3 regions of the Paenibacillus sp. MT124 genome follow, and region 3 is predicted to be linked to each of the others. Evidence: riboswitches for the same ligand, from Rfam matches in the RefSeq annotation. Region 3 holds a riboswitch; each other region holds the start of a gene.
What was found. A riboswitch is a leader RNA that binds a small molecule or an ion and turns the genes downstream of it on or off. The one in region 3 is predicted to bind cobalamin.
Positions count from the first base shown of each region.

Region 1: linked by a shared signal. The riboswitch ahead of nikB (nickel ABC transporter permease) and the one ahead of cobJ (precorrin-3B C(17)-methyltransferase) in region 3 are both predicted to bind cobalamin.
Region 2: linked by a shared signal. The riboswitch ahead of AC3RCI_RS06820 (ABC transporter substrate-binding protein) and the one ahead of cobJ (precorrin-3B C(17)-methyltransferase) in region 3 are both predicted to bind cobalamin.

Region 1 is NZ_CM179500.1:266,777-277,130, reverse strand. Features, by position in the region: gene AC3RCI_RS01280 (S-layer homology domain-containing protein) at 1-434, shown strand, start outside; gene AC3RCI_RS01275 (DUF5704 domain-containing protein) at 912-3,815, shown strand; gene AC3RCI_RS01270 (ABC transporter ATP-binding protein) at 4,050-4,880, opposite strand; gene AC3RCI_RS01265 (ABC transporter ATP-binding protein) at 4,870-5,667, opposite strand; gene AC3RCI_RS01260 (ABC transporter substrate-binding protein) at 5,667-7,262, opposite strand; gene nikC (nickel transporter permease) at 7,277-8,110, opposite strand; gene nikB (nickel ABC transporter permease) at 8,112-9,050, opposite strand; cobalamin riboswitch at 9,214-9,403, opposite strand; gene AC3RCI_RS01245 (AraC family ligand binding domain-containing protein) at 9,484-10,311, opposite strand.
Region 2 is NZ_CM179500.1:1,470,376-1,480,729, reverse strand. Features, by position in the region: gene AC3RCI_RS06825 (FecCD family ABC transporter permease) at 1-294, opposite strand, end outside; gene AC3RCI_RS06820 (ABC transporter substrate-binding protein) at 291-1,292, opposite strand; cobalamin riboswitch at 1,702-1,830, opposite strand; gene AC3RCI_RS06815 (histidine phosphatase family protein) at 2,003-2,650, opposite strand; gene cbiB (adenosylcobinamide-phosphate synthase CbiB) at 2,641-3,621, opposite strand; gene AC3RCI_RS06805 (adenosylcobinamide amidohydrolase) at 3,663-4,460, opposite strand; gene cobD (threonine-phosphate decarboxylase CobD) at 4,460-5,578, opposite strand; gene lplA (lipoate--protein ligase) at 5,800-6,801, shown strand; gene AC3RCI_RS06790 (Cof-type HAD-IIB family hydrolase) at 7,081-7,884, shown strand; gene AC3RCI_RS06785 (hypothetical protein) at 7,989-8,399, opposite strand; gene AC3RCI_RS06780 (hypothetical protein) at 8,424-8,759, opposite strand; gene AC3RCI_RS06775 (DMT family transporter) at 8,796-9,734, opposite strand; gene AC3RCI_RS06770 (aminotransferase-like domain-containing protein) at 9,855-10,354, shown strand, end outside.
Region 3 is NZ_CM179500.1:6,037,313-6,047,666, forward strand. Features, by position in the region: gene cobM (precorrin-4 C(11)-methyltransferase) at 1-199, opposite strand, end outside; gene cobI (precorrin-2 C(20)-methyltransferase) at 196-912, opposite strand; gene cbiE (precorrin-6y C5,15-methyltransferase (decarboxylating) subunit CbiE) at 945-2,225, opposite strand; gene AC3RCI_RS27310 (cobalt-precorrin-5B (C(1))-methyltransferase) at 2,188-3,342, opposite strand; gene AC3RCI_RS27315 (precorrin-8X methylmutase) at 4,078-4,725, opposite strand; gene cobK (precorrin-6A reductase) at 4,795-5,565, opposite strand; gene AC3RCI_RS27325 (sirohydrochlorin chelatase) at 5,562-6,797, opposite strand; gene cobJ (precorrin-3B C(17)-methyltransferase) at 6,999-8,897, opposite strand; cobalamin riboswitch at 9,297-9,485, opposite strand; gene AC3RCI_RS27335 (uroporphyrinogen-III synthase) at 9,681-10,354, opposite strand, start outside.

The DNA of each region.
Region 1 (10,354 bases), 720 kb from region 3:
ATATTATTACCGATACCAATTATGCAGACCTCAAGATAAAGAATTGGATTATTGTTAATACCTTTGCGAAGGGTGCAGAAAGAAGTATTTATTATCCAGTTTTTGTAGACGAAGGATTCACTCTCTTACGGGGAGCATACTTTTCTTTTGCAGAAATCGAATTAAAAGTAAAAAGGTCTACTATGAATGCACTACAAGCTGGAAGTTTGCTAAATTCAGCAACAATTAACCCTATGAATTCTCCAAAATCAGATGCTTTTGCTTCATATGCTGCGCCCAGTATTAATGCTACCACTAAAAGTAAAGGTGTATTCGTAGTTAATAACCCAGTTTACTGGAGCGTAGGTCTTTTGCATTTCGATAAGGAGTTGATTTCTGATGTCAGCCTTGTTGCCAAAGAAGGTCCTACCTACAGCGTAATAGCCACAGATTAGAGGGGATAAATTTTGGGGCAAAAAGTATTTTTTAAAAAAGCTGTATTGATCGTTCTGTCATTGGTTTTATTGTTATCTTCAGTAACCCAGATCCATGCAGGTGGGGGGCCAGGTGTCAAACCTGTATTGGAGTCATTTCATATGGAGCCTCCTACCCCTGCAAAATCGCAAAAAAAGGTCATTCCTGTTGAGGGGACAAAAAAGACCAACATAGGTGTATATATTTACCAAGTTGATAGTCTTAGATGGAAAGTTGATGGTCAGTGCAACAACATCGAACTAGAAAACGACCCTAGCAAGAACCTTCCGGTTTCCTCAACAGTCTGTGTCGACCTTGATTTGAATAAAGATGTTTACATTCCGACCGATTACTATGATAAAGCCGGTGAAAAGCGCTCCAATGCAGAAATAACGGATAGGTCTAACATGCCTCACTATATGGATAATACAGCGCATTATTACCCAGGAGAGCCTATCTTGGTTTCTGTTGAATCATTTACTGGCCGTAGAACAAAATTCACCACACAAATTGGTGGTGCTATTCCACCAATTAAAACAGAAGAATATAACCCTCCTAAATGGAATGCGGATTATCAATTCAACACAGATTTATACTGGAAAGCTTTAGCCGAGATTACCAAAGAAATCAATCTCACCAATGGCGGTCAGCTCAGCATTAACCAATCCAAGCAATTAAACGCAACCGTAAAGACCAAAACCGGTGATGGAAGCTTTGGTGCTGAAACCAATGTAAATAGCGGCAATGGGCGAACAACCTGGACCTCCTCCAACCCTGGTGTTGCAACCGTTAGTAATTCAGGATTAGTTCAAGCCGTAAGCAGGGGAACTACGATCATCACCGTACTGTGGGAGAAAGACGACTTCCAATTAACGACAACCACAACGATTGGCGTAGAAGAAGATCCCGGGAACGGGGGTGGCGGAGGCAATGGGGGTGGAAGTGGGGTTGGATGTTCACCGACAATCGGGCCACCATCTACAGGGACGATTATGAGCATGAGTGACCTTGATCCAAATGCTAACGGTGTAATAAAGTCAGATAACAGAGGTAATGAGACATTCAATGTACTGAGAGGAATCCCTACTTCTGAGTCACTGTATACCAATGCATTTGCTGACAACTATCTCTTCAAGCAGGCCTGGGCGAAAATGTCGGGCAAAGTTACGTATGATTGCAGTGTCACGCTATCCTATGACAGAGAATGGACGGTGCCCGGGCCACCAATCTGTACCGAGGATGGCTGTACGGATGGACCGCCTGTTCCAGCCAATGACACCGTAACCAAACCATACAATTTCCAGATTACACGGGACTACTCGTACTGGAAAATCAACAATCTTGAAGTGTACAAGATCGCAAAAGCGACCATGAAGAATTATGCCCTGCCGGGTGAACTGGTCACCATGACTCCATCCGGATATACACCGCCAACTTTGGTATCCAAAAATGATGACAACGTGGAGAGCCACGTCAGACCAGGGCAAACAACGTCTATCTCCTATACCCCACCCAAATTAACAGGCGGGCTGAATGCACCTCCAGATGTGCCGGATGATACGTCGCGTTTGAAGGGAATGGCGGAGTCCAACACCCCTCAGGCAAAAGTGAATAATGACTCGGTCATATTTAATAATACCAAGATTATGGACGACACAGAGGCGACCAAGAATGGACCTACGCCATCCAATATTCCTAACCCTACAACGATTGGCCAGGATGTTCTGTATAAACCCAATAACATGATTGGTAACACGCTGGTCAACAAAGAAAACACACCAAGTTCCGGTATCATTTATTACGATCTGCTGCCTGGGAATGTAAACGGCGGCGCCAACAAGGATTTCCCGATTAACGGTATTAACACCGTTACCGTGCATACCCCTGTCGTAAACTACGCCTTGGTATCGGATGATCAGGCTCATAATCAGAAGACGACTCCGGATCTAACCCGGTCAGCACTGATTCTGGAACGTCCATTTATTGTCCGTATTCCAACGACGGGTCAACATTTAAACGCAGCAAGTTACCCCGGTTATGGCAATCGGGACTATGCCAAATACTTTCGAATGAAACAGGTGAAATTCCCGTTTGATGTCTATACGGCGGACAGAAGCCAATTTATCCCGGCTAAAACCTGGGTGGATATCCCGGTAAACCAGCTGGACACCAGCTTTTATCTCCCGGTATGGGTAGACGAGGGCAACTATGAAATTGAATTCCGCAATATTGCGGAGAACGCACCCTCCAACTTCACCGAACAGCAGGATGCCAATACCAACCTGGCCCATCACGTAGCGGCCGATACGGTTCCAGTCGACGTCATCGGTAGGCTATACGATTTTCATGTCACCGACATTTCGGACTATAACTGGGAAAATGTTTTTCGCAAGCAGCCAGGCAGCCCGGAGCCAACGGGAGTCAGTTATTGGACAGGCTTGAATCGTATAGATGGTGACCCTCGCGGCAACCTAGCACCTTTCGTATTGCCCATTCGTCCAGGCAGCCATCCCATACAGGGATTCAAAAATGTGGCTGTAAAAACCGGGTACCATATCAAGTTTGACCTCAAAACGAAAGGTAATATGTTTGGTCAGCAGGATGGGGTACGGATTACGCCAACTTTTCATTTCGTGAACGAGGACGGTACCTCCCGGCAGGAGGTGGATCTGTATTACCACAGAGGACAGGAAAGATTTATCCGTATCGGATCTGCACAGGATTTGGAGAAACGCTTTGTGGTTCTGAATACCCGTTTGCGGAATGTTCCTGGTACCGAAATGGGCGATACCGCTCGTTATCGATACACCTATGAACTGACTAAAGAGGAGCAGAGCCAAGGCACACTGGCTGAATACATGGTTCGTTTCGTCGATCAGATCTCGCACCAGAAAACGTGCGTGGGACGTTATGATTGGATGATCCTGCCCTCATCCATTCGCACATTGATCGGACCCAAAACGGACATCCCGCAAGGCGTTAACTTGGATCGGGCAAATGCATCCATCCAGCACTGGTATGGAGAATACAGCCTGCCAGCCGATGTATATGCCGTGCCGAAAGGCACGAATTTGGAGCCACTTGCGAGACAAAACCAGTTGGATGAAAAGTCCGCTGTGTTTCTGAGAAATGGGTATATCGTAGTCAACTTCAATATTGAAAGTCTACGAGATGGCGATACTGACGCGCCTCATCTCCAGTACATCTATGCACCTCTGATGAATCAGTGGCAAATGGAGGGTTTTCAGAACAATCCGGTCAATACTGAAGGCAATACTTGGCCCATCCAAGACGGGGATGTTGTCTTCTACCATGCCAATCGGTCGAGCCGAAACGACTTCCAATCCCAAGTGCCACATTAAAAAAAATATCAGGCGATGCTTAATACTCGGCTGAGTCCCCCATGCTCACGTATATTGGTTTTAATAGATCGGTTTGCGTACATCGGTTTACTTACATTGTAGTACTTTTCAACAACAGTTCATGATTTCTTATACTCCTTATACAGTAAAAGGATTACTCCGGCCGTCACCACCATGACCCGGAATAATCCTTTTTCTTCGCTTAATTATAAAGACCACAATACACCTTACAACTCAACCCGTGATGCCTTGCAGGGTATATTCTCGCATCTTATCCTTGATCTCCTTCACTGACAACACCGAAGCCATCAGGTTTCGTGTATAAGGATGACTGGCTTTACGCGTTAGTTGTGCACTTTCTAACACCTCAACGACTTCACCCTTGTACATAACCGCAGTGCGATCGCTAACCTGCTGCACCACGGCCAGGTCATGCGATATGAAGATATATGAGATCCCTGTCTCTTCACGCAATCGGACCAACAGATTCAACATTTGCTGCTGAATGGAAACATCGAGTGCCGAGGTAGCCTCATCAAATATAATCACATCCGGCTGCAATCCAATCGCCCGGGCAATAACCACTCGCTGCTGCTCCCCACCACTGATTTCGTGTGGATACTTGTCAGCAATCGCAGCTGGCAATCCCACCAGCTCCAGCAAACGATGAATTTCCTTTTCCCCCTGCCTGCGTTTGATCAGTTTATAATTCAATAAAGGCTCAAGGATAAACGATCCTACCCTCATGCGGGGATTGAAAATTGCCGAAGGTTCCTGAAAAACCATCTGAATCTGCTTGCGCTGCTGCCGCAAAGCCTCTCCTCTGATCAGAGTAATATCCTGCTGACGATAGATGATCTGCCCGGAGGTTGCCTTTTCCAGATGGGTCACGCATTTGGCCAAGGTGCTCTTGCCACTTCCGCTCTCACCTACAATTCCCAGACATTCACCCGGATAGAGCTTCAGATTGATCGATTGCAATGCTGAATGGGCTCCCTGGCCCCTGGATTCATAGGTTTTACTTAAATTCCTCATTTCCAGAACGGGTATCCTCTCATCTACCATCCGTGTTCCCCTCCAATTCAGGTACTGCAGCTAGCAACTCGCGGGTATACACACGACGTGGACTTGTAATTATACTTGAAGTTTGTCCAAACTCAACCAATGACCCGTTCTGCATCACACCGATGTAGTCTGCCATATGGGCTGCAACGGCAATATTGTGCGTCACAATGATCATCCCTGTTCCCTGACTTGCCCGAAGGTCGGTCAATCCTTTGATCACTTCAACCTGAGTGGTTACATCCAGCGCACTGGTCGGTTCATCGGCAAGCAGCAGTTCTGGCTCCATCGTTACCGCCATGGCAATTGCCGTTCGCTGCTTCATGCCTCCGCTAAGCTGGCCGGGATACATGCTCATCATGCGCTCGGGGTCATCCAGTCCCATCTGTGAGAGCATGTCCACCGCCATGTCATAGGCAGCTTTCTTCGATAGTTCAACGTGTGTACGGATTGCCTCGATATACTGACTTCCTATTGTACGGATGGGATTCAGATAAGAACCGCTATCCTGAAAAACCATCGCCATCCGCTTGCCGCGTATGCGGCCCCATTCCTTCTGCGAAAAACTAAATATCGATTTCCCCTGAAAAAAAATGTCTCCCCCGGCATACTGCCCACCGTCTGGAAGCATGCCGAGCAAAGCTCGAAGCAACGTCGATTTACCACTTCCGCTCTCGCCCACGATTCCGATAATCTCCCCGGCATTCATTGTGAACGATACATTCTGCAGTGCAGGTGAACCGCTCTTATATGCTACAGAAAGCCGATCTACACCCAGCAAGTTGCTCATTATTGCCCAACCTGAATATTACGATCCAGGAGATAAAAGTCGATCGGATACATCGTCGCACCCTGAACGTTGCTCTTGCTTACAATGTTAATTGGAGTATAGGTAATAAACATGTATGCCGCATCATCTAGAATCATCTGCTGGGCTTCTGCAGCCAGTTCATATCTTTTTTCCACATCGAATTCGGAATGCAGCTGCTGAATCACCGCATCCAGCTTCGGATTGCTGTATCCACCTACGTTCCACTCTGCTCCCGTTTTGAAATAAAAGTCGAGAATATACTGGGGATCTCCGGTAATCCCTGTATTAATGCTGGTCAGCGCCAAATCGTAGTTCCCGCTTTTTTGGTGATCAGTCAGATCCTCGTAAGAGGTCATTTCCAGATTAACTCCAATTTCCTTGAGCTGGGACTGCATTGCAGCAGCCACAATGGAGTCCGATTCATAAGCCGAATTGAGAATCAATTGAAGCGTTAGCTTTTGTCCGTCTTTTTCCCGAATACCGTCCCCATCCGCATCCATGTAACCAGCCTTATCCAACAGCTTCTTGGCTGTCTCCGGTTCATAGTCATACCCCTTGACCTGATCATAGCCAAAAGGCAGAGCCGAGGTAAACGGTCCTTTGGCCGCCTGACCGCCCACCAGTGTGTTTGCATACATCTCGCGGTCTATGCCGTACGAGATTGCACGCCGTACGTCCGGTTCACTCAGCAGCGGATTCTGCGTATTAAACCATACAAACTGCGTACGCAGGCTCGGGATTTCATCAATCGTATATTGACTCTGATCCTGGAATAATGCCAGGCTGCTTCGTCCCACGTTGCTGGCTACATCAATCTCACCCGATTGCAGTGCAAGGGCACGCGTGCTGTCATCCTTGATATATTTGAATGTAATGGTATCCACATCCGCTGCCCCGTCCCAGTATCCGTCATACTTTTTCACCTGAATCTCCTGATCCGGGGTATAGCCTGTGACCATAAACGGCCCTGTAGCGATAGGCTCACTCTTGAATTTGGACGTATCCGCACTCGTATCCACGATTACAAACAGGGGTTCAGCAATATTGCCAAGAAGGGATGCATAAGGCTCAGTTGTTTTAATGGTCAGATCCTGACCTTCGGCAGTCATGGAAGCTACCGGCAAGGTCGACTGTCCTCTCTCATTCAGCTCCATGGAACGTTCAATGGACTTCTTCACCGCATCTGCTGTGACCTTATTTCCATTATGGAACGTTACGCCGTCCCGGATATGAAAATGCCATGTCGTATCATCAATACGATCCCAGCGATCCGCAATTTTCGGTACCAATTTCATATTTTCGTCAAACTGAATCAGGGTCTCTCCTATTGCTGCCCGTGTAAGGGTCCAGCCGTTCCACTCCTCTGCCGGATCCAGATTACTTCCAAGCCAGAATAGCGCTACATTCAGATGAGTCGGTTGACCTGCACTGCCTTTATCAGCCTCTACCGCCTTTTCGCCAGATGATGATGAGGTGGAGGTGCTTGTTGTGGTTTGGCCACATGCCGTGATAATACATAAAACCAATAATGACAGTACGGTAAGCGTTAGCGTTTTTCCATATCTCGAATTCATTCCCGTTCCTCCTGTTAAGCTGCCTTTTTCTTGGGATCCAGCACATCCCTCAGACTGTCGCCCAGCAAATTAAAAATGATCACCGTGCAAAAAATCGCAAGTCCCGGATAAATTAACAGCCACGGAGCTGTCTGCAAATATCGTCTGCCTTCATTCAGCATCGCCCCCCACTCCGGTTCAGGAGGTTGGGCACCCAGCCCCAAAAAGGACAGGCCTGAGATGGATAACATCATGCCGCCCACATCCATCATCGCCATGACGATGAGAGGAGACAGCATGTTGGGCAGGATGGTTCTGGTGATGATCTGAATCTTCCGTGCGCCGCTGAAGGCTGCCGCAGCGACATACTCCCTTTGCTGAAGCGAGATCACCAGACTTCTTGCCAGTCGTGCATACTTCGCCCACCAAACAACAGCCAGGGCAATTACCGTATTAAATAGGCCTGGCCCCAGCATCCCCACTACTGCGATAGCGAAGATTAATCCTGGAAAGGCCATCAGCGTATCGGATAACCGCATCAGCACTGTATCCGTCAGACCACGGGCAAAACCTGCGATAACACCAATGGCTACACCAAGAACAAACACAATTCCGATCATCATAAAGGTAAGCAGAAGCGACGTCCTGGCCCCGTAAAGGATACGGGATAACACGCAGCGTCCAAGCTGATCGGTTCCAAGCGGATATTCCGAACTGGCTGGCTGCAGTACCTTGGCAAAATTCGTTGCCAGTGGATCATGCGGTGCGAGCAGCGGCGCAATCATGACGAGAATGACCCAGAGGAGGGTCAGTGAACATAGAAACGTGAACCAGCGATGCTGTGTCAAAATAAGCTTAAATTCTCTCATCCTAGACATCCACGTCCAGTCGAATCCGCGGGTCATGCAGATGTGTCCAGAGATCAACCATCAGATTCAGCAATACATAGATGGTTGCCATCCAGATGACGTAGCCCTGAATCAGGGGATAGTCCCTTGTAAAGATGGCATCCACCGCCATCTGCCCTACACCCGGCCATACGAACAAACTTTCCACAATGGCTGCCCCGCCGAGCAGGGCGCCTGTAGACATGCCCATGAGCGTAACGATGGGCAATAATATATTGGGTAAAATATGCTGCATCATAATGACTCTCTCCTTCACGCCTCTGGCTCTGGCCCCCGTTACATAGTTCTGGGACATCTCTTCCAGAATCACCGTACGGATCTGCCTGATATATTGGGCAATCAGAGGTAACGCCAGTGTGCATGCCGGCAATATCAGGCTGTTCCAGCCCGAACTTCCCATGACAGGCAGCAGCTTGAGTTGAACTCCAAATACCAACATAAGCAGCATCCCGAGCCAGAAGCTGGGCATGGACAGCCCTGCAAACGAAAACAGGCGAATGACGTAATCCAGCACGTTGTTTCTGTAGACAGCCGACAAAATCCCCAGTGGAAACGCAATCAGAATGACCAGCAGCAGGGCACTTCCTGTTAGCCGAAGCGTGGCTGGAAGCCTGGACAGCAGAATGTCGAGCACAGGCCTGTCGTATTTATAGGACGTTCCGAAATCTCCGGTAAGCACCTGTCCCAGCCAGGTTCCGTAGCGTATCCAAAATGGCTGATCCAGTCCCAGCTGGACACGCACCTGCTGTACCAATTCGTCCGACGGTGTGACCCCTGTAGACATGAGCATAAGCCTTGCCGGGTCCCCCGGAGACAGATAGGTCAGCAGAAACGTCAGAAACGAAATGCCGAATAACACGGCTGCCAGTTGAATGAATCTTTTCACAATATATCTACTCACATGTCTGACATCCTCTCCCCAATCTCCAATCCCGCACGTGACTTGTCCATGCATATCAAAAAAGACGTCTCTCTCCGCTAGTACCGGATAAGGACGTCTTAAATAAACAGATTTTCAGAAAAAATCATGCTCTCTAAACACCTTCCTATCTCCCGTAGGTACTACTGTGTTGTTAAACTAGGCAGGTCTCCTGGCTCCAGAATCCTCGTCATTGCAGCACCTTCCCGGTCTAAACCAGTGGCATAACGCTGCATAACTCCTCTGTTACAGTGGCGGGACCGCGCCGGCATCACACCGGTCTTCCCTATTAAGCTTCTACCCGAAGGTAAAGCACCCAGTTCCACATATTCAATTGAAATGCATTCTGTACCAGTATAGCTGGCTCACAGATAATGATCAAAGCATTTATTCAAATTTGAAACAGCTCTGCAGGCTAACCTCGTTGTCTTGATTCTTTGGGGGATACTCCTGTCACTCGCTTGAACATCTTGGAAAATAAAAGCGGATCGGTATATCCCACGGAGTGGGCAACCTCGCTGACTGAAAGCGTCGAGCTCTGCAGCAGTTCTGCCGCACGATTCATCCGGTATTCAAGAAAGAATGCCTGAAGCGACTTCCCGTACTTCTCCTTAAAAAGACCGGACAGATACGTACGATCCAAGCGAACGGACTGCGCAATATCAAGGATGGACGTCTTCTGGCTGTACCTGTTCTCCATAAACTGGACGGCTTGTCTGATGTATTCATCCTTGGTGGAAAGGGGCCTCTGCGGCTTGTCCTCATCGGGGGAGGAGGATATCAGTTCGGCAATTAAACGGTATAACAGACTCTGGCTAAAAACATCTCCGCCATTGCGTGATGAGGCCTGAGTCATGTCTGCATACAAACCATCCATGACCTTCGGATCTCTGGCATCAAATACAGGATGTGCCGAACTCAGTTTTGCCCTCTGCATAAATGTCTTGGCATGGACGCCCTTAAACCCGAACCAAGAGTACGTCCATGGCTCCTTCGCATCGGCCTCATAATGGATAATGGTATCCGGGAGAATGACGAAGCCCTGACCCTGGGTCAGCCGGTATTCCTTATCCTCCATATGCACCGTTCCCCATCCCTCATGAATGTAATGAACCACATAGGAATCTCGCACCCCTGGACCCCAATAATGAGAAGGATCGCAGGCTTGCCAGCCGAAAAACAACAGCACCAGCTCCATCTGTGTCCAGTCCATGGGCATCACATTAAACTCAATCGGTGTCATCCTCCCACCCCTTCCCTTCCTCCGCATCTATTTTTTCATTTTA
Region 2 (10,354 bases), 1.9 Mb from region 3:
ATCTGCCAGCGGGTTACGAAGAACCCCCTGGAAGCCCGCTCCGGCGATAGCCAGCGATGCACCCACGAGTACAGCAAGCAGTACCCGCGGGAACCTGACCTTCCATATAATTTGCTCGGCTGCCGTACTCCAGTCGGGCGTGATCCAGTCTCCGATCCATGGCATGTGATGAAGCAGAATGCCTGCAATGTCACGGACAGGCAGAGCCACTGAACCGATGCCCGTACAGATCAGCACAGTCAGCACAAGCAGCAGAATTCCAGCTGTTCCGTACACTGCCAGCTTTTTACTCATTGGAACAGGTCAGGATAGATCGCTTTGGCAACAGCTTTCAAACCTTCCGTTACACGTGGGCCCGGACGGCTCAGCAGATTGGCATCCAGGCCAATGACTGCATCGTCTTTCACCGCCGTGATTTGATCCCAGCCGCTGCGCTCTTTGATGATCTGATCCAATGTTTTGGAGTTCTCATCAATAACATCATTGGCGTACAGAATGACATCCGGATTGGAAGCGATAATGTTCTCTTCGTTAATTTCATTCCAGCCCACGAGGTCGGAAGCAACATTGATCCCACCGGCTACCGTGATCAGTTCATCCATGAATTCGCCTTTACCCACAGTCCAGCCCGGGGAGAATTCAACATATACCTTTTTCTGATCTTCCGACTTCACAGCCTTGACCGCTTCGGTTACGTCAGCCACGTCCTGTTTCATCTTCGTGATGAGCTCCTGTGCCTGCTCCTGATGATCCGTGATTTTGCCGAACGTTTCGATGTTGTTCATGACATCGTCTATCGATTTCGGATCTGTTTTGAAAATGGTGATACCCAGCTCGCGCAGCTTGGTCACAGCCTCTTCGCTCATGGAGATGCCTGTAAATACGATGTCTGCTTCAGCTGCGATAATTGACTCTTCATTTGGCTTCGACACACCGCCCATTTTCGGTTTGCTCGTTGCAGCTTCCGGATAATCGTCATAGTCGGATACACCTACGATCTGCTCGTCCAGTCCAAGCGCGAACAATGACTCGGTTTCTGCCGGAGACACGGATACGATTTTGGCTGGCGCTTTCTCAAACGTGAAGGTTTCACCCGTTGCATCCGTTACCGTAAGTGGATATTGTGTTTTGAGATCCGTCTGCTCCTGGCCTTGGGATTGCTCCTGTGCCGGCTGCTGCGTAGCTGTACCTGTTCCCTCGTTCGTTGTTGCATTTCCACATCCAGCCAAAGCCAGTGTGAGCATCGCTGCTGTCAGCAGGGACGCCATGCCTTTCCAATTCTTGATGTTCATTCTGTTCATTCTCCCCTTCTCTATTTGTACTATTTCTTGCAACATGCTCAAACTCCTACTCCCCATACTTTGGTGTTCCTATATAAGGTTTGAACTGCAGCGTTTACACGTTAACGGAGAGTGCAGAACCGATCTGAAGAAACGAAGTGTTCGCATTTATCACCGGATTTCCCCTTTTGATAAGGGGATCAAAGAAATCTGGGGATAACAGCGATCGGAAGATGGTACTGCAATCGTAGTGGTCTAGTGTAAAGCTTACAGGTTCATCCTATATGAACAAAAAAATCCCCGATCCTTACGTCAGGATCAGGGATGACGTCTCGCATATGGCGATCTGCACATCTACAGCGTACCCGCTGTTCATGCACATAGAATTGCCCGAAACGCTGTCCTTTCCTCGAAGGAACACCGGTTTGTACGTCCAGGGCAGGTAACCTGACTTACAGGACTGTTCGTCCTGATTTACAGTGGCGGGACCGTGCCGGATTCACACCGGCTTCCCTATTTCACCCATTGTGCCGTTCATCGTTTGCATTAACTCGATGAGCTCTTCTTGCTCGCACAAGGGACCCGTGGTCGCTGATATTGTAACCATTCAAGTGAGCATGTACCATCCATCAGCGCTTAAGCGCATAACGAGATATGTATTCATGCTGAAGTCACACTTCTGTTGTGATTATAGGTTATATTGCACATCCTTACAACCCGATTCACGGAAAAGATACCCTGCTTGAAACCCAGCTATTTCCCCTTTTTTCAAGCCGAACCTTAATTGCTTGCCCCGGAATGACCTGCGTATCCCAGAATCCCAGTTCTGGTATGAGGCGTGACATGGCATACCGAATGACACCGCCATGGGTAATTACGGCAACCGCAGGAACATGATTTTCTTCGGAATGTTCCCCTGGCGAAACGGACACAAGGCACTCCTCCACGAAGGAGTCGATCCTCGCAGCAAATGCCTGCCAAGGCTCACCGCCCGGTGGCGTCACATCCTGCGGTGCATCAATCCAATCCCGGTAGAGCGGATTGTCCTTGAGCTCATCGTAAGTCATCCCTTCCCATTGCCCAAAATCAATCTCACGCAGACGCCGATCAAGCTGTGCTTCTCCTGCTTGTACCGGAGCGATTTGTTCCACGGTCTGCTGGCAGCGCAGCAGATCACTGCAATACAGTGCATCCCATGTGATCCCGCGAATGGACTGGCGAAGCGGCGCCAGTTCCCGCTCTGCATCCGGCAGGAGACCGATATCCGTATGTCCGAGGTATCTCTTTTCCACATTCCAAGAAGTTGTCCCATGACGGATAAACATGATCTCCCGCATTTCAGTTCCACGCTTCCCGGATTCTACTTCCATAACAGTGCACCTCCTGCTGTCCAGATGCCGAACGTTACCAACCAGCATAACAGCACAAAAGCTCCCGCCGACCAGAACATCAAACGCGTGGTCCGCACGATATCCTCTGCTTCCATCAGTCGTGTCTGATCACCCATATAAGCTCGAAAAGAAGCCACGCCGTGGTAGACGTTATGCCCGCCAAGCCTGATACCCAGCGCTCCCGCAACGGCAGACTCCGGGAATCCGCTGTTCGGGCTTGGGTGCAATCTGGCATCCCGACGAACCATGCGTGCAGCGCCTTTTGCATTTAATCTCATGAACCATGCACCTGTAATGAGCAGCCAGGCAGTAAGCCGCGCCGGAATCCAGTTCGCCCAATCATCCAGACGAGCAGAGGCCCAGCCAAGATGCAAATACTTTTCATTTTTATAACCAATCATGGAATCCAGCGTATTGACGGCCCGATAGGCCATCGCAAGCGGGGCACCGCCAATCAGGGCATAGAACAGCGGTGAAACGATGGCATCCACGATGTTCTCCGCCACAGTCTCCACGGTTCCCCTCACCACTTCCGGTTCATCCAGATGCGCTGTATCCCGCCCCACGATCATACCAAGGGAACGTCTTGCCGCTGGCCAATCCCTTTCTCTCAGATGACGATACACTTCCATGCCTGCATCCTTCAGTCCTTTGGAAGCAATGGTGGTGGCAATCAGTACCACTTCAGCGATAACGGCAACCACCGGGTGAACAAGTCCAAGGATGTATAACACTCCCCAAGTAAGCACCAATGAACCACCCGCAATGACGATCGGAAATAGCAGCCCTGCCCGTTTCAGCCCCTGATCGCTGCTCACTCGTTTTCGTATGGTCCGCTCCAGTGCAGAAATTCCTTTCCCGATGCCGATTACCGGGTGGGGAATCCAGCGAGGATCTCCAATGAGGCGATCCAGTATGTATGCTGCCAAAATAATCCATGCCCCTGTCATTCCTGCCCAGATGGGCCAGTCCGCCCATTGACTCAGAGATATCATCGCTTGCTATTCCTCTCTTTCCACGCCTGTCCAGCTTGCAAACTTTCGGTAACGGCATCATAGACAACACGCCCAATACCTGCCCCAATTACTGTGGCTGTACCTGCGTAAGAGATCAGTGGTTTCCCCTCCCCCTGACTCGTGGCAAGCACAATGGCATCCGTCGTCGTTCCTGTTGCAGTCAGTCCATTTTCCGCATCCATTACACCGCAATCCGAGAGCGCTGCCGTTTTGGCTTCCACTGCTGTCTGAATGGCATTGACCATGGCTCCGGGCGTCATGCGGCCGTTGATCCATAACATGATATTAATTGTACCGGGAGTGTAGGGTGACTCTGCTGCTATGCCCTCTGGGCTAGTTATGTTCCCTGCAGCATTAAATACGGTTCTTGCGGAGCCTGCACGCGCAGCATTGGATACACCTGCTGTCGTACAGCACAAGATCCCTGCTTCATCGCCCACAACTTCCTGAACCGATGTGTGCTCAAGCTTAACGGCTGTTAGCAATCCGGCACACGCTGTTGTGCGTTCCTCCCACCCTCTCAGGAGGTCTGCAATATCACGCGGCGGGTACTCACAACGATAATGCCTGTCTACATAAATATTGAATATGCGATCCAGCTCGATCATACCCCCGCCGTACACGGCACTCGAAATGGCGTTTACCCGGTAAGGGATCGATGCTCGAATATGGCGTTCATGTGCGCTGATGGTTAACCCGGGCCATGCAGAAGAAGTATATTCATTTTGCTCTGCATTTGCATGGGTAAAGTACTGCAAGAATGGCAATGCCATTACTCCGCCCCCCCGCCCGTTGGCACCGGATTCGTCTGTCCGCTCACACTTCTCATTTCGTTCACCAGACGAAGATTCGACTTCGCGTCCTTCACTGCCAGTCGGATATGTCTTTCCCCAAGTCCAGGGTACATGGCACAGCTTCGGATCAGAATTCCCCGCTCCCCCAGAGCCGCTTGTATGGTTGCCGCTGTCCATGGCCGCGGCACACGTGCCAGCAAGAAGTTCGCTTCCCCGCGTGTCACTTCGCATCCACAGGCTTCCAGGCCGGATGCCAGTTTCTCTCGTTCAAGCGCCACCAGTTTCAACGTCTCCCGTTCAAAAGCTTCCCCGCTGCTTAGACAGGCTTCTCCCGCAATCAGTGCCAGTCCGTTGACACTCCAGGTTACCTGTTTCTCCGTCATGGCACGAATCAGATCCGGGCGTGCAATCGCATAGCCAAGCCGAAGACCCGGAATGGCATAAAATTTGGTCATCGAGCGAATGATGATCACCTGTGGGTAATCCTGTAATCGGGAAGCCAGGGATTGTCGCTGCGTTTCAGGAATGAAATCCATAAATGCCTCATCGATCACCAGGACAGTATCTGTCTTCTCTGCATGACGGGCCAGCCGCTGCAATACTTCAACCGGATACTGTACTCCATTGGGGTTGTTCGGCTGTCCAAGAAACAGCAGGTCCACCTGCTCCATCAGCCTCTCGATATCTTCGGGAGCTGCTCGCCATTCGAGCTCCTCCTGCCCCAGAACATGATGCATTTCTGCCCCAAATTGCTTGGACAATGAACGATACTCCGAGAACCCCGGTTCCACTGTGCCCACCTTCCGGGGAGAGAGTCCGAGCAGGATCAGAGCCATGCTTTCCGCAGCTCCATTCCCTATAGATATATATTCCTCTGACAGGCCGAGGCGTTCCCCAAGCAAGGATTTGAATGTCCGATGTGCAGGATCAGGATAACGAAGTATCGCCCGCATCCCTTGCTCCAACGCCTTCAGAACATCCTTGGGTGGACCCAGAGGGTTAATGTTTGCACTAAAATCAAGGAAATCCTCAGGACTCCCGCCAAATCTTGACGCAGCAGTCTCCACGTCACCACCATGTCCAAAAACTTCAATGATACCGCTCATTTTTGTCCGTCATCCTTTCTGCATGTCATTTTTATTATGGATGGCGTAACTGTTACGGGTCAATCCTGATTTGCCTAAACCATGCATTCCCTGCTTCAATTCCTTTGTGTCCAAACGACAATTCGATTACAATAGAAGAGGAATTTTGATTCGCAGGCGCAACACTACATAAGGGATCATCGTCCCTCACATACATTAATGGAGGAATGACCATGCTGTTTGTTGATAACCAGGGCATTACAGATCCTTCTGTAAACCTCGCAATTGAGGAATACATTTTGAAGCATCTGCCGATGGATGACAGCTATCTGCTGTTTTACATTAACCGCCCTTCCATCATTATTGGAAAACACCAAAATACTATCGAAGAGATTAACATCGAATATGTTCAGGATAACGGTGTGCAGGTTGTACGTCGTCTCTCCGGAGGCGGAGCAGTCTACCATGATTTGGGCAACCTCAATTTCAGTTTTATTACCAAGGATGACGGACAATCCTTCCACAACTTCCGCAAGTTCACCCAGCCTGTCGTGGAAGCTCTGCAGGAGCTTGGTGTGAATGCCGAGCTGACCGGACGCAACGATCTGCAAGTCGGGGAAAAGAAAATCTCGGGTAATGCCCAGTTCTCCACCCGCGGACGCATGTTCAGTCACGGAACGCTCATGTTTGACCTTAATCTGGATCATGTTCAGGCATCCCTGAATGTTAATCCCGAGAAATTCAAATCCAAGAGCACCAAATCCGTACGCAGCCGGGTCGCCAACATTCGGGATCTGATTGACAGCAACCTGACCATCGAACAATTCCGGGACGAGCTGTTACGCCACATCTTCCGTATGGAGCCGCAGGATGTTCCCCAATATGAACTCACGGAGAAGGATTGGGACAAGATCAAGGAAATCTCCGCTGAACGTTACAGCAACTGGGACTGGAACTATGGATTGTCTCCCGAGAGCAATGTGAAGCATACCCGCAAATTCCCTGTCGGCATTATCGATCTGCGCATGAACATCAAGGATGGACGAATCGAGGATATCAAAATCTTCGGTGACTTCTTCGGTGTAGGCGATGTAGCGGATATCGAAAATATGCTGCGCGGCAAGCGTTATGAGGAATCCGAGGTACGTACGGCACTTGAAGACCTTGATGTGAAACACTACTTCGGTAACCTGGAGCTGGAGGACTTTATCGGCCTCGTTTTCCTGGAAGAATAGATTTAGATGTAAGTATAGTTTTAGAACAAATTCCTTTATTACACTTTAACGGAAAAAGCTGAATCAATCTGGAGAAGCAAAGCGTTCGCCTAAAAGCTTTCTGAAAGAAAGCTGCATCGGAAGCATAAGCTATCCCTGAATTTTCCCCTTTACATAAGGGACTCAAAGAAATCTAGGGATAGCAGTGATCGAAAGATGATTCTGCGTTTGGAGTGATCTGGTGTAATGATGGATCCATTCGTTCGTGATTAAGATACAGATAAAAGGAGAGAAACTCAAATGGCTTACAAACTGATGGCAATTGACATCGATGATACCCTCATCAACGACAACAAGGAAGTAACCCCTGCAACACAAACGGCATTGGAGCAAGCGGTTGCTCATGGTGTAGTCGTTACCCTGGCAACAGGACGTGCCTATGCTTCGGCACAAGCACTTGCCCGCCAAACGGGATTAAACGTGCCGATCATTACGTATCAGGGCGCTTTGGTCAAAAACCTGCTGGACGAGAAAGTACTCTATGAGCGCTATGTACCGCAAGACGCTTCCCGCAAATTGTACGACTACTGCCTGGAGAACAATCTCCATCTTCAAACGTACATTGATGACAAGCTGTATGCTCGCGAAGAGAACGACAAACTGCGTGATTATGCGAAGCTGAATGGTACCCAGTACCATATCGAGCCGGACTTCATCAAAGTTATTGAACAACAAACACCAAAATTGCTTATCATCGATGAGCCAGACTATCTGGATAAAGTGGCCGTTGACCTGCGTGAATTGCTTGGACCAGAAGTCCATATCACCAAGTCCAAACCATACTTCCTCGAGATCATGCATCGCGAAGGTACCAAAGGCCATGCCCTTACATTCCTGGCAGATCACTTTGGTCACCAATTGAGCGAATGCATTGCGATCGGTGATTCCTGGAATGACCATGAAATGCTGGAGGTTGCCGGCCTTGGCGTGGCTATGGGCAATGCGATCCCTGCTCTTAAAGAGCTGGCAGATTACATTACGGCAAGCAACAACGAAGACGGCGTGAAACAGGTCATTGAGAAATTTGTTTTGAACGCTGAGTAATGCGATAACGCTAATCATACGGTAAAATAAAACAGCCCCGGGAAGCGAATAAACTCGCTGAACCAGAGGCTGTTTTTGTTTTGGTTGTATCTTCGGAATCATTTTTATTGATATCGGGAATTCAACCATCTTCTGCGAAAATAACCCAACAATGAATTAAACATTAGAAATACCAGAGCTCCGACACCAAACAGCAGTGCAATCATAATCGATTCGCTATGGGGACCTTTAACCTGCAGAATCATTGCCAAGATGCCTACGACAGTGCCAACAAGATAATAAACGACTGTTTTCCATATCCCGCTTTTTCGCTTGAGACAACGGTCCAACACTGCCATGAGTGGCAAACCTGCAAACAGATAGAATGCCCATAAAATCAAAAAAACGGTCAGGAACTGATTGCTGAAAGGCACCATTACTGCTGCCGTTTCAATATCATTCGGATAGCGATCCACCCAGGCAGCAAGGAGCGAGAGAGTAAATGCCGAACAGATCGTTGCGTAAAATTTGATCATGCTACTCTCCCCTTTGACCTGCTTTTATCGATCTTGGCCGTCATATGAACCTCGTATGTTGCTTCCGTACTGCTCATCAAACTCGCGGTTCCGTTCCCGGATCTCTTGTATCGTCTTTCCCTTGTTCATACCAGCAATCAGAACAGTCAACAGAAACACCACACCCATAGCAAACAATAAGATCGCCACAACCAATCCGATGAGGCCACCTGTCTCCGACACAGCTTCCAAATAACGTCCCCATTTGGTGGACCAGACAGTTACTAACGGAATGTGTATAACAGCAGCAATATGAATAATGCCATAAAGTACAATGCCCGCGAACAGAAATATTGCACCGAGTCTTTGTTTGTTCAACATGATTCCCCACCTCATTCCTTGTAAAAAAGGCAATTCCTATTTTACCACAGGTTTGGAAGTTTGCACCAATGAATTGGTTCGTTTACCTCTCTTCAGCCAGCTCATCACGTTCTCATTCATTGCCAGCAAGCCGGATACAACAAGCACCACACCGATCCAGGTGATCCAGCTTACATGTTCACCATAGACAACCGCTCCAAGACCGACCGCAATCGGAGGAGAAATGTACAGCCAGGTTGCCGGGAACAGCGGGTTGGTACGCGACATAATCCAGTAGAACAGGCTATGCCCTACCATTGAACCAATTACCGTCAAGTAGATCAGGGACAAGATCGCCGGAGCCCAGTCAAGTCCAGACCTGCTCCACGATTCTGTCACCGCCGAGAGCCCGGATAACAGCAAGCCTCCATACATCATCTGCACGGCGTTAATCGCTACGGGACTTGCTTCCTTGAACTGGTTGATCACCTTCTTGGAGTACAGGGCGCCTGCCGAATAGCATACTTCTCCCACAAGTACGGCGATACACCCCCATAACCACAGTGAACTCCCGCCAATGGATACACCGGGTAAAACGACAAGCACAACGCCCCCGAAACCGATCAGGCAGCCTGCAATCATGCGGGCAGAGGTTTTCTGCCGCAGCAAAGCAGTCTGCATTACCATAATCATCAACGGCCCGGTAGCTGATAAAATAGCCCCAACCCCTGAGCTGACATATTGCTCTGCCCAATATAAAGTGGCAAACGTACCAAAGGTCAGCCCAGCTCCGGTCAGTAGCATTTCTTTTCTCCACAGCAGGGACAGACTTACCTTCCCTTTCATCCACATCCATGCAAACATCAATGCACCTGCAATGATAAAACGTAATCCGGCCGATAGAAAAGGCGGCATGCCTGCCTCGACCCCAATTTTAATCGCCAGGAACGTTGTTCCAAAAATAAGACACATTACTGTAAATGCTGCTGCAACCATGCTAGCCCCTCCTTTATCTGTTCTCCATCATATAGCACTGTCTACAGAACAGAATGACGAAAACAGAACAGAATCCGCTCATTTCCTGTTACAATAGAGTCCAAAAGGAGCGTGAGTCGGGTGGGCAAAACCATGTCGATGACAGATAACAGCCTTAAACTATATGAACAGGTGGTTCATTATCTCGTGGTGCGTATTGAGGCGGGAGAGTGGGCCGAACATGAAAAGCTCCCTTCCGTGCGAAGCCTGTCCGAGCAGCTCGGTGTACATCGGCTTACGGTATTCAAAGCCTATCAGGAACTGAAGGAACGCGGGAATGTGTACGTTAAGGACAAGTCCGGTTATTATGTCAGTCCTGCTGATCCTTCGCCTGTAGCGGACCAGGCAGATGACCCTGCTGTATCCGCCTGGCTGCACTGGGACTCACTCGCGCGGGTGCAATCTCTTGAAGCGGAATATCAATTTTCGAAGTCACTGATTGATTCCGCCCTGCTCCCTAACCGTTACTGGGGAGAACTCATGCGGGATTTGCTGGATCAGTACCCCCGGCTGCTCGGTACGTATTCAACCATTCAGGGTGATATGGAACTGCGTAGTGCGCTGGCAAGCCATCTGACACT
Region 3 (10,354 bases):
GCTGCTCCAGATCCATGCCGGAGCTTTGCAGCACTTCTGCTTCAGGCTTTGCCGTCGCAATCAGTTCATCGTTCACGAGGGAGTCGGTGTACAGGACCAGATCCGCATTTCTCAAAATGTTCGAGCCCTTCACCGTAATCAGTTCGGGATCGCCCGGACCTGCACCTACGATATACACTTTCGGTTCCAGTGTTTTCATTTGCTCACCACCATCAGGCTCAGATATTCCAGCTCCTGCCCTTTCAGTTCACGGGCATCGCGCCAGACCAGTTCATATGGAGAAGTGACTTTGGTGACGACCGAGGCTTTACCCCCGAGACCCATCTCGTCCAGCAATTCAAGCATCGGGTCCAGCACCTTCGCCACTTTGATAAATACAATTGTATCGTGATGCTCAATTGCCCGACGCATCGCTTCCTTATCGGCGGTTGCAGGGATAATGCCCACCTGCTCATCGCCGTCTGCCAGATGGATATCCAGTGCCGCTGCGGCGCCCAGTACAGATGAAATTCCCGGAATCGAAGCAATCGGTACCTCCGGATGCAGTTCACGCATCAGTCGTGCCAGATGAATGAAGGTGCTGTACAAATTCGGATCGCCTTCGGTTACAAAGGCCACATCCTTACCCTCCTTCAGCGCACCCCAGCAGGCTTCGACGGTTTTGCCCCACTCCCGTTCTAGCACAACCGGGTCCTTGGTCATCGGAAAGATCAGGCCGAGCATCTCTTTCTCTTCCGGGTTGACATACAGTTCCACGATTTCGTGGGCATACGATTTGCCGCCTTTGCGCTTCTTCGGATATGCCACCACCGGACACTCCCGGATCATTCGGTATGCCTTCACCGTAATCAGTTCCGGGTCTCCCGGCCCGACACCCACGCCATACAGTGTACCTACTGCTGCCGTACTCATGTTGTTTCCCCCCTTGTCCTGTCCTTGAAAAGTCATTCTTCCGCTCCGGCTACCGCTTCCTCTGTCACTGCATGCTGGGCTGTGATCACGTAGATCGGATTCAATCCGTCAAAACGGGTCATGTTCAGAATCGGCTTGCTGCGCGCCGTCTGAAGCAGCGTCACCGATGCATCCATGCCCGCTTCGCGCATGGCCTTCATGCTGTCATGCAGCGTCTCGATCGTCGCTGCATTCACCACAATGCGTCCCTCGGGGCGCAGCCGGGACGCGCATAGGGCGATCAGCTGCGCAAGCTCGCCGCCGCTGCCGCCAATGAACACCGCATCTGGGTTCGGTAGTTCGTCCAGCCCTGCTGGTGCTTTGGCATGAAGGACGGTGAAGTCCGTCCGGAATTTCACCCGGTTGGCCTCGATGTTCACGAGGTCACCTTCGTTCTTCTCGATGGCGAAGACCTGGCCTCGCGGCGCAAGCCGCGTGCACTCGACCGCCACCGAGCCGGAACCTGCGCCGATATCCCACACGATGCTGTCCTCGCCAAGTCGCAGCTCAGACAAGCTGAAGGCGCGGACCTCGCGCTTGGTAATCAGGCCCTTCTCCGGTTTGCGCTGATGGAATTCCTCATCTGCAAACCCAAACCCTTTGCGCGGCGCAGGCGCATCCTTGCGGCGCAGCAAAATAACGACGTTCAGCGGGCTGCATTCGGCTGCGGCCAGCTCGTCCAGGGTGTAATGACGGGCACGTTCGTCTGGCCCGCCGAGGTTCTCGGCAACGTAGGCATCATACTCGGTCATGCCGAACTGCTGCAGATAAGCCCCGATCGCAGCGGGGCTGTTATGCTCGTCCGTGAGCAGCGCAATTTTGGCTTTGCCATCGATGCGCTGTGCAAGGCCCTTGAGCGGACGTCCGTGCACGCTTTCGAGCACGGCGTCGTGCCAGCTCTCGCCAAGCTTGGCGAATGCCAGCTGCAGCGAACTGAGATTAGGCCGGATCTCCAGTTGATCCGGGCCCAGCTTACGCGCAAGATACCCGGCGATGCCGTAGAACAGCGGATCTCCCGAGGCAAGCACAACGATATTGTGCGTGTCCTGCAGCGCTTTTATTTTCACAACCAAGTCGCTTAATCCGCTCTTAATCGTGAGTTTCTCTCCCGCAAATGCTGGGAAGTACTGCAGCTGACGTTCGCCGCCCACCAGTACATCCGCTTCCTGAATCAGATTCAGACTATCCGCCGTCAATCCTGCCGCACCCTCTTCACCTACGCCGATGATACGGACTCTATGATTCTTTGCTCCAGCTGCTGTCGTCCAGTTCACTGATTTCCGCCCTCCCCAATTCCATTCCTTTCATCGTGACCAATACCACTTCGACCGTTACTCCGCCTCCGGCATGCTCCAGACAGTGCCTACAGGCATATGTACATAGCTTTTCAAAATAGGGTAAATACCCCGCTTCAGTCATCATGTCGGCCACTTGAGTCGCCGTGTTGGCTTCCTCGATCGCTTGCGCCAGTTCATCTCCAGCCCCGGTCTCGCGGGCCACGGACGCAAGAAATCCAAAATCCACCGGCGCACTCTTGGAGTGCACCATCATGACACCTTGAGCCACTTTGGCAAATTTGCCCGGCATCCCCACCAGGCTGATACGTTTCATGCCCAGTCGCTTCCCGTGCTTGATGGCGAACCCGACAAAGTCCCCCATCTGAATGAAGGCTTCTTCAGGCAAATCGGGCATCATTTTCATCGCATATTTCTCACTGCTGCCGCCTGTCGTCAACACAATGTGATCACAGCCAGATGCCTGCGCAACTGAAATGGCTTGTACCACACTTGCTTTGTACGCGGAGGTGGAGAATGGAACGACCACGCCACGTGTGCCCAAAATGGAGATGCCGCCCAGAATGCCGAGACGCGAATTCAGCGTCTTCTTGGCAATCTCTTCGCCGTCCGGCACGCTAATGACGACCCTCACACCCCTGGCTGTCCCATGTTCGGCAAGCACCTGGGTCACGGCCTCGGTAATCATGCGTCGCGGAACGGGATTAATCGCCGCTTCACCCACAGGAACAGGCAAGCCGGGTTTGGTAACACGACCTACCCCGATTCCACCATCCAGCTCCACACCGGGCTCCTCACGCCAGGATACATGTGCGATGATCTTCGCCAGATGCGTAGCATCCGGATCATCCCCGGCATCCTTGATGGTGGCACAGGTAGCCGTGCCGTCCGTCATCAGTTCCTGCTCGATCAGTTCGAACGAGTGGTCAAAGCCCGCGGGCAATGAAACCACAGCCTGTGCAGGAGTAACCCCGGTTAACAGGAGCTGCGTGGCCCCCTTGGCAACGGCCGTAGCGCAGGCTCCTGTGGTGAAGCCGGAACGCATCGGTTTGTCCGGATCGGGTGCTTCCCCGCTTTTCATGCGTTTCTTTTCCATGGCTTTGAACCTCCCGTCCATTCTTATCACATTACATAGTAGATGACACTTGGCTGCGAAAACTACGGGTAGCCGCTACGGGTACGGATCGTTCTTCCGATCGCTGTTGTCTCCAGATTTCTTTGATTCCCTTATGTATAGGGAGAATTCCGGAGACAAAGGCGAACGCTGTCGCTTCTACAGAATCGATTCCGTCTCCTTCGCTACTCCCTGCGTCTTTGCATACCTAACAAAGTTCGTGATCAAGCCTCATGAGCTAAACAATGTCATGAGGTTATTATGGGTAACTGGACATTCCATGCTACTAGCAGATAGCTTGGTAATGTAGTTACCAAGTTTACGGTTCATGCCTTTACAATTTAGCAATTGAGCGATGCTTAAGGATTGAATCTACCTCATGCACTTTGTACCCTGCATGCTCCAACATTCGCTCCGTTTCAATTGATCATGGCTACACTCTAACGAACTCAGGAAGCGTTATTCGAGCCAATTTCCACACACTGAAAATCTAACGAATCGTAGCGTGGTTACTTCAAAGTAAAGCCGATGTCCCCACCGTTTTTGTCGGCTTTGAGCAGAATAGCTTCACTCAGGTTCGTTAGAATTTATAACTTATAATTATCTGCGATATAAGGCTCTTGAGGTTCGTTAGCGCTGCCCTGGTACTCCCTGCTCGGTACGCTCAAGGATGTTCTAGGACGCTGTAGATACGCTCAGTGTAGGCTGAAACAGCGACTAAACCTTCACTGCCATCAGCGAGATCGCGTTCAGGGCAGCTACCACGATGGTGCTGCCGCCTTTGCGGCCGATGTTCGTGATAAACGGGATGTCCAGCTTGCGCAGCTCATCCTTGGATTCGGCTGCCGATACGAATCCGACTGGCATACCAATGATCAAGCCTGGCTTAGCTTCGCCTTCTTTTACCAAACGGATCAGCTCCAGCAATGCTGTCGGTGCGTTACCGATGGCATAGATTCCACCCTCGTAGGCCTTGGTTGCTTTTCGCGTCGAGATGATGGCCCGCGTTGTATTCAACCGCTTCGCTTCCTCCATCACATCCGGGTCGGAAATATGCACGTGCACATCTCCGCCGAACCCGCGAATACGATCCTTGCTTACTCCAGCCTGGATCATCTGTACGTCAGCAATGACGGATTGTCCTGCACGAAGGGCTGCAATTCCTGCCTGGATGGCATCCGGATGAAAAACCATGCTGCGACCAAGCTCGAAGTCAGCTGAGGCATGAATGACACGCTGTACCACGGGATATTGTTCTTCCGTGAACGGGTGCTCACCCAGCTCCTCGGTAATCATTTCGAAGCTTTTCCCCTCAATCTCCTGGGGCTGTACAGTTAAAGGTTTAAATTCCGTTTTGAAATCCATATGCACTCACTCCTTCAATCGTAATATGATTCAAAATGGGTCTATCCCAATTTGATCTATTGGGGCGTCCTACTCCATCAATACGCGCTTTAACTCGGAGAGTACGCCTTCAAATTCATCAAACACCGTTCCGAATTCGGCCTCTGGGCGGGATATCAATACAACCTGAATGCCAAGCTCCAGTGCTGATTGAATCTTCTCATCTACAGCCCCCGTCTTGCCGCTTTCCTTGGTCACCATAACGGTGGTGGCGTAATGCTTGTACAATGCTTCGTTCATTTCACGGGAAAAGGGTCCCTGCATGGCAATAATATTGCGCTGTTCCACACCCAGTTCACCGCATTTCTCCATATTGTCAAGACGCGGAAGCATACGGGCAACGAGACGAATGTCAGGATCGCCGAGCAGATGCTTGGTGAAAATCTGCAGCGTTTTACTTCCTGTCGTTAACATGACAGAACCTTTGATTTCTTTCGCCTTAAGAGCAGCCTCTTCATAGGAAGGCACGACATGAAGCAGCGGATGGTCATCGTAAGCAAGTCCCGTCCGCTCGTAACGGATATAAGGAATTCCTGCCTGTCTAGCTGCTTCCATGGCATTGGCATGGGCCTCTTCCGCAAAGGGATGACTTGCATCCACTATGGCACGGCTTCCTTTTTCACGGACAAGCTGGACCATTGCCTCTATCGTCAGCCTGCCGGTTCGAACCGGCAGCCCCGCCTCAGACAGACTGTGCGCTGCACTCTCGGTTACAACCGATGTGAGTACGTCCATCCCCTGCTGCTGAATCTGTACAGCCAATTCCCGCGCATCACTTGTACCGCATAACATCAAGATCATGGACGGTTCACCCGCTCCGAAGCAGCTGCGATCTGAGCATGCCCTGCATCTTCTGGTGAGTAGTTCTCTCCGTCTCCGCCCTCTTCATCTTGATGATGCAACGCACCGTCGTGGTCATGATGCGAATGATGAAGTTCACCGTCGTGGTCATGATGATAATCCAGGGATGCTTCACGGCTGCTCACGGCATGTTCGTGAGTATGATGCTCCTCATTATGGTGGTCGTGATCATGTGCGTGATGATCGTGGCTGTGCAAATGGTCGTAGTCATGATGATGGTCATGACTGTGATCGTGTGCATGATCATGATGATGGTGGTCATGGTCATGATCGTGGTCGTGATGATGATCGTGCCCGTGATCGTGATCATGGTGATGGTGATGATGTTTGGCAGCCTCAAGTCTGAATTGGCAGTTGTCGCAGTTGGCCGCTACCCGTCCATTCAACCCTTCGTTCGCGCGTTCCAATACCAGCTCCACCAATTTGGGATGGAATCCAAAATATCCACCGATCTCTACCTGAATGTCCGGATTGGCCGCAGCAAATTCAGCGGTCATCTCATCAATGCGTTTGATCAGCACACCTGTGAACAGAAAATAAGGCATGATGACGATCTTCTTCGCCCCGAGCAGGAGACAACGCTGCAATCCATCCGGGAATGAAGGCTGCGTCACACCAATAAAGCTGCTTTCAGCCCACTTATAAGGAAGTTTTTCCCACAACATCCGGGTCATTTTGAAGAAATCACTGTTGGCATCCGGGTCACTGCTTCCCCGTCCAAGGACAAGTACGGCTGTCTCTTCATCCGTAACAGGAGCAGGCGGAGCGGCCACTGCTGCGCCGCCTTGATGGGCGGTAACAAGAACAGGCTGAGCTTCCTGCAGGCGAGTCTGCATAATTTGAACGACTTTCTCATGTACGCCAATCGGACGCCCATATACAAATTCCACTTGCGGATAACGAATCTTGGCCCGGTCGATGGCATTCGGAATATCAATTTTGGCGTGGCCCGCAGCAAACAGAATAATCGGCACCAATACGACACGCGTTGCCCCTTTATCTACACAAGCCGTAACGCCTTCAGCAATGCTTGGTCTTGTTAATTCCAGAAAACAGGTCTCTACCACGGTATTCTCCGGCGCTTTCTCCGCTACCGCTCGTGCAAACTCCATTAACTCCCGGTTTCCCTCTGGATCACGGCTGCCGTGTCCAACCAGCAAAATGGCATTCATCATGGCTTCTTCCTCCCCCGCCTGATCCATAGACCAGGCATCTCAATTTTAGGTTGTGCTTACTTGGTAAACGAGCCTTTCACGCTGGGTAACCTGGTTACCCAATCATTTCGATCTATATAAAAGTGCAAAGGGATTTTTTTCGGTATAACTACAAACGCGGTTAAAAAATATCAGATGGTAACAACACTCGCGTGATCCCTAGTCGCCGCATACCGGGTTTACTTCCACGGTCACAGGCGCATCGACGTGACGGAAGCCTTGGATTATTCCAACGCGTTTGAAAAATTTATGGAATCTCTCATTCGGGTGTCCCTTTTCCTTGTACTCCGCTACGATACGCTCCACAATCCCGCCAATCTGATCACCTGGAATCCCTTCGGCTACCGGCTGGGCAGGGTGAGCGTTTCGTCCGAACTTCTTGCCGCCAAGGAACAGGTCGTACCCGCCCTTGCGGTAGACGATTCCGATGTCCTCCAGTACAGCACCGTAACATGCCATGCCGCAGCCATTCAGAGCCACGCTGGTCTCTTTCGGCGCACCAAGTCCACCTATAACAGCCTGCAAATGATTGGCCATCGGAACGGCATCATCCTTCTCCATATTGCAGAAGTCACAGGCCTTCACCTTGATAACGTCACCGATGGGCACCACGATGAAATTCGCTGCACGCAGTTCTTCTACCAGCTGATCCGGCTCAAAGGTCGGTACCCGCAAAATAATCTGATGCTCCGGCGTGTATTCCAGCTCGCCTTCTTCACTGGCACATTGCGCCAGCAGCGCCATCTGGGCTGCAGTAAACTTCTTGTTGCCGACGCCAGGTGACACGCCAATCTCGAACAGCGGTGCCTTGCGTCCCGGCTCGGGTGCTGTCCGCACAGCAGCTGCCCCTGCAGTCTGCGGCGTCGCGGCTGGCACGCCTGACCCAGCCGCATCCAGCCAGCGGCTAGCAGCTTCGCCAGCGAGCTTGCCGCCTGCCGCAAGCCGCGTCAGCGCCTCGGCAGCCAGTTCGGCCGCACCGGCACGCGGCACCGCCAAGGCAGCACGAGGTGCGCATTCCACCGCTTCAGGAGGCTCGGCTGCAAGCACTGCGGTGCTGCCGCCTGCTGGCTGAGCAGCAGGCAAGCCAGCGCCCCGCTCCCCTTGCGGTCCCATGCCCGTACTGGCGCTGGCGCCGCGCAGGGCTGGTTCCGCAGCCGGCTGCGCGGTCTGCATGTCGCGGACCGTGCCTGCTGCATCAGCTGCAGCGGCAGAACGGGCCTCCATCGCGCCGAGCGACCAAGGCTCCGCTTCCGTGCGGAGCCGCTCATGCGGTCTGAGCGGCTGTTCCGCGGTATTCAGTGTGTATTTCCGCTGATATCCGCGCGGTGTGACCATGAGTCCTTCGTACATCATGGTCGAGGAGTTACCAATGATCACGGTCGTTAGCATGCCGATATCATGATTCAACATGTCTTCCAGCGTGGTCATCACAACATCTTGACGTTCACGGTAGGCACTTTTTACAAGCCCCACCGGTGTCTGGGGACTACGGTAACGCAGCAGCATCTCCTGCGTCTCCACGATCTGGCGTGTCCGGCGTCCACTGCGAGGGTTGTACAGAGCAATGACAAAATCAGCTGATGCTGCTGCTTCAACTCGTCGAATAATCGTCTCCCATGGCGTAAGGTGGTCACTCAGACTGATCGTACATGCATCATGCATCACGGGTGCACCCAGCAAGGAAGCACAGGATTGAATGGCAGATACACCCGGGATAACCTCAACGCCAACGCCGGTTCCCGGCTTCCAGCCTTGCTCCATCAGCACCTCATACACCAGTCCGGCCATGCCATATACACCTGCATCGCCACTGGAGATTACTGCAACGATTTTGCCCATCTCGGCCTGTCTGACCGCTTCCTGTGCCCGGCTTACCTCTTCGGTCATGCCTGTCCGTACAATCTCCTGTCCGTCCAGGAGTGGACGAATCAGATCAACGTAAGTGTTATAACCAATGATGACCTCACTCTCCCGTAGTGCCTCCAATGCCCGTGTGGTGATATGCTCCATCGCTCCTGGGCCAAATCCGATAATCAGCAGCTTTCCTTGACTCTGCATTGCTTCTCCTCCTCCATCTCCCTGTTCACCCTTAGCACGTCAATCACATCTATATCATCGCTTCTTCAGCCGTGGTCTGTATTTGAGCTCTTGATTATGGAGTTGCTCTGTGCAGCTCAACCTTCTTATCCGGGCTATTCCAAAACGTGAAAAAGGACGGCTTGACCGACCTTCTTCTTCGCGGCATGTTCGATTAAATCCAGTTCCGGATGGACTGTAAAAAATAAAAAAATCCCATCCTTATAACGGATGGGATACGCATGTACGTACACTCAAGAAGACAGTCCACGGCCCTATTGAGGATAGACCTGTGGCTGCATGGCCGCAAAGGGCCTGCCAGGCGAACCGGTTGTTCGCCCGTTTCCTGATTCTTCGTACACCACTCCTTTCCGCGAAGGGTTCGGTGACACATGCAAGGTAGGTCTCCTGGCTCTGGATCATCAGCTTCCTTTTCTGTCTTCCCCGGATCTACGAGTGACTTGGATGAAAAGGGCTTCCCCATTACAGTGGCGGGACCGCTCGGGATTTGCACCCGATTCCCTGTTACCTCTTGCTCGACGCAAGAGCACCTTGCTTGTTTTCATGAATGATATTGCTTTCATCATAACACCGCTCAGGAAAAAATGTCCATGCTTATGATGTTTGTCCACGATTCTATTTTCAGACAAAACAGAAAAAAGTTCTGATCCAGAACAGATCAGAACTTGAATGATGTATCCATCTGCGAAACCCTCATAACGATCTTACCGGATCCATTAACAGACCTGCATCCTGATCTGCTTATCAGGATTGATCTGCGTGTGCTGCAGCAATATATCGTCCCAGCTCAACGATGAGTGCTCCCATCTTTTCTTCCTCCGGAACAACTCGTGCTTCAATCCCCTCTTCACGCATGGCGTTTGCAGTCACTTTACCTACAGATGCAGGAATCACACCGTCCCGGAAAGCCTGCTGCATCTGTTCCAGCTTACCTTGGGAAGCTGCGTATGCTGCCAGAAACCGTACCTGGGGGCCGCTGGTGAATGCTACAGCATCAACTTCATGCTGCACGATTTCATTCAAAAGCTGTTCCAGTTCGGCCTCTTCCGGTGGTACATGACGATAAGGCAGAACCTGTCTTACTTCAGCACCCTGTTCTTCCAGCCAGTTGACCAGCTTCGGCGCAGTTTCTCCATGAAGCTGGAGCATGACTTTTTTGCCGGCAAGATCATGTAGCGCGAATTCTCGGATTAGCCCGTCCGTACTGCCGTCATCATCCCGGACCAGCGGTGCAAGCTTACGCTTGCGAAGTGAGTTCACCGTTTTGTATCCTCTGGCTGCAATGGAAGCTTCCGACAAGACATCCAGCAGTTGACCAGCTATGTCCATATCCTCTGCCATTTCAAATATGGCATCCAGTCCCATGCCTGTAGTTAATACCGCCCAGTCGGGCGGATCAGAGATCAAGGAGACGAGAC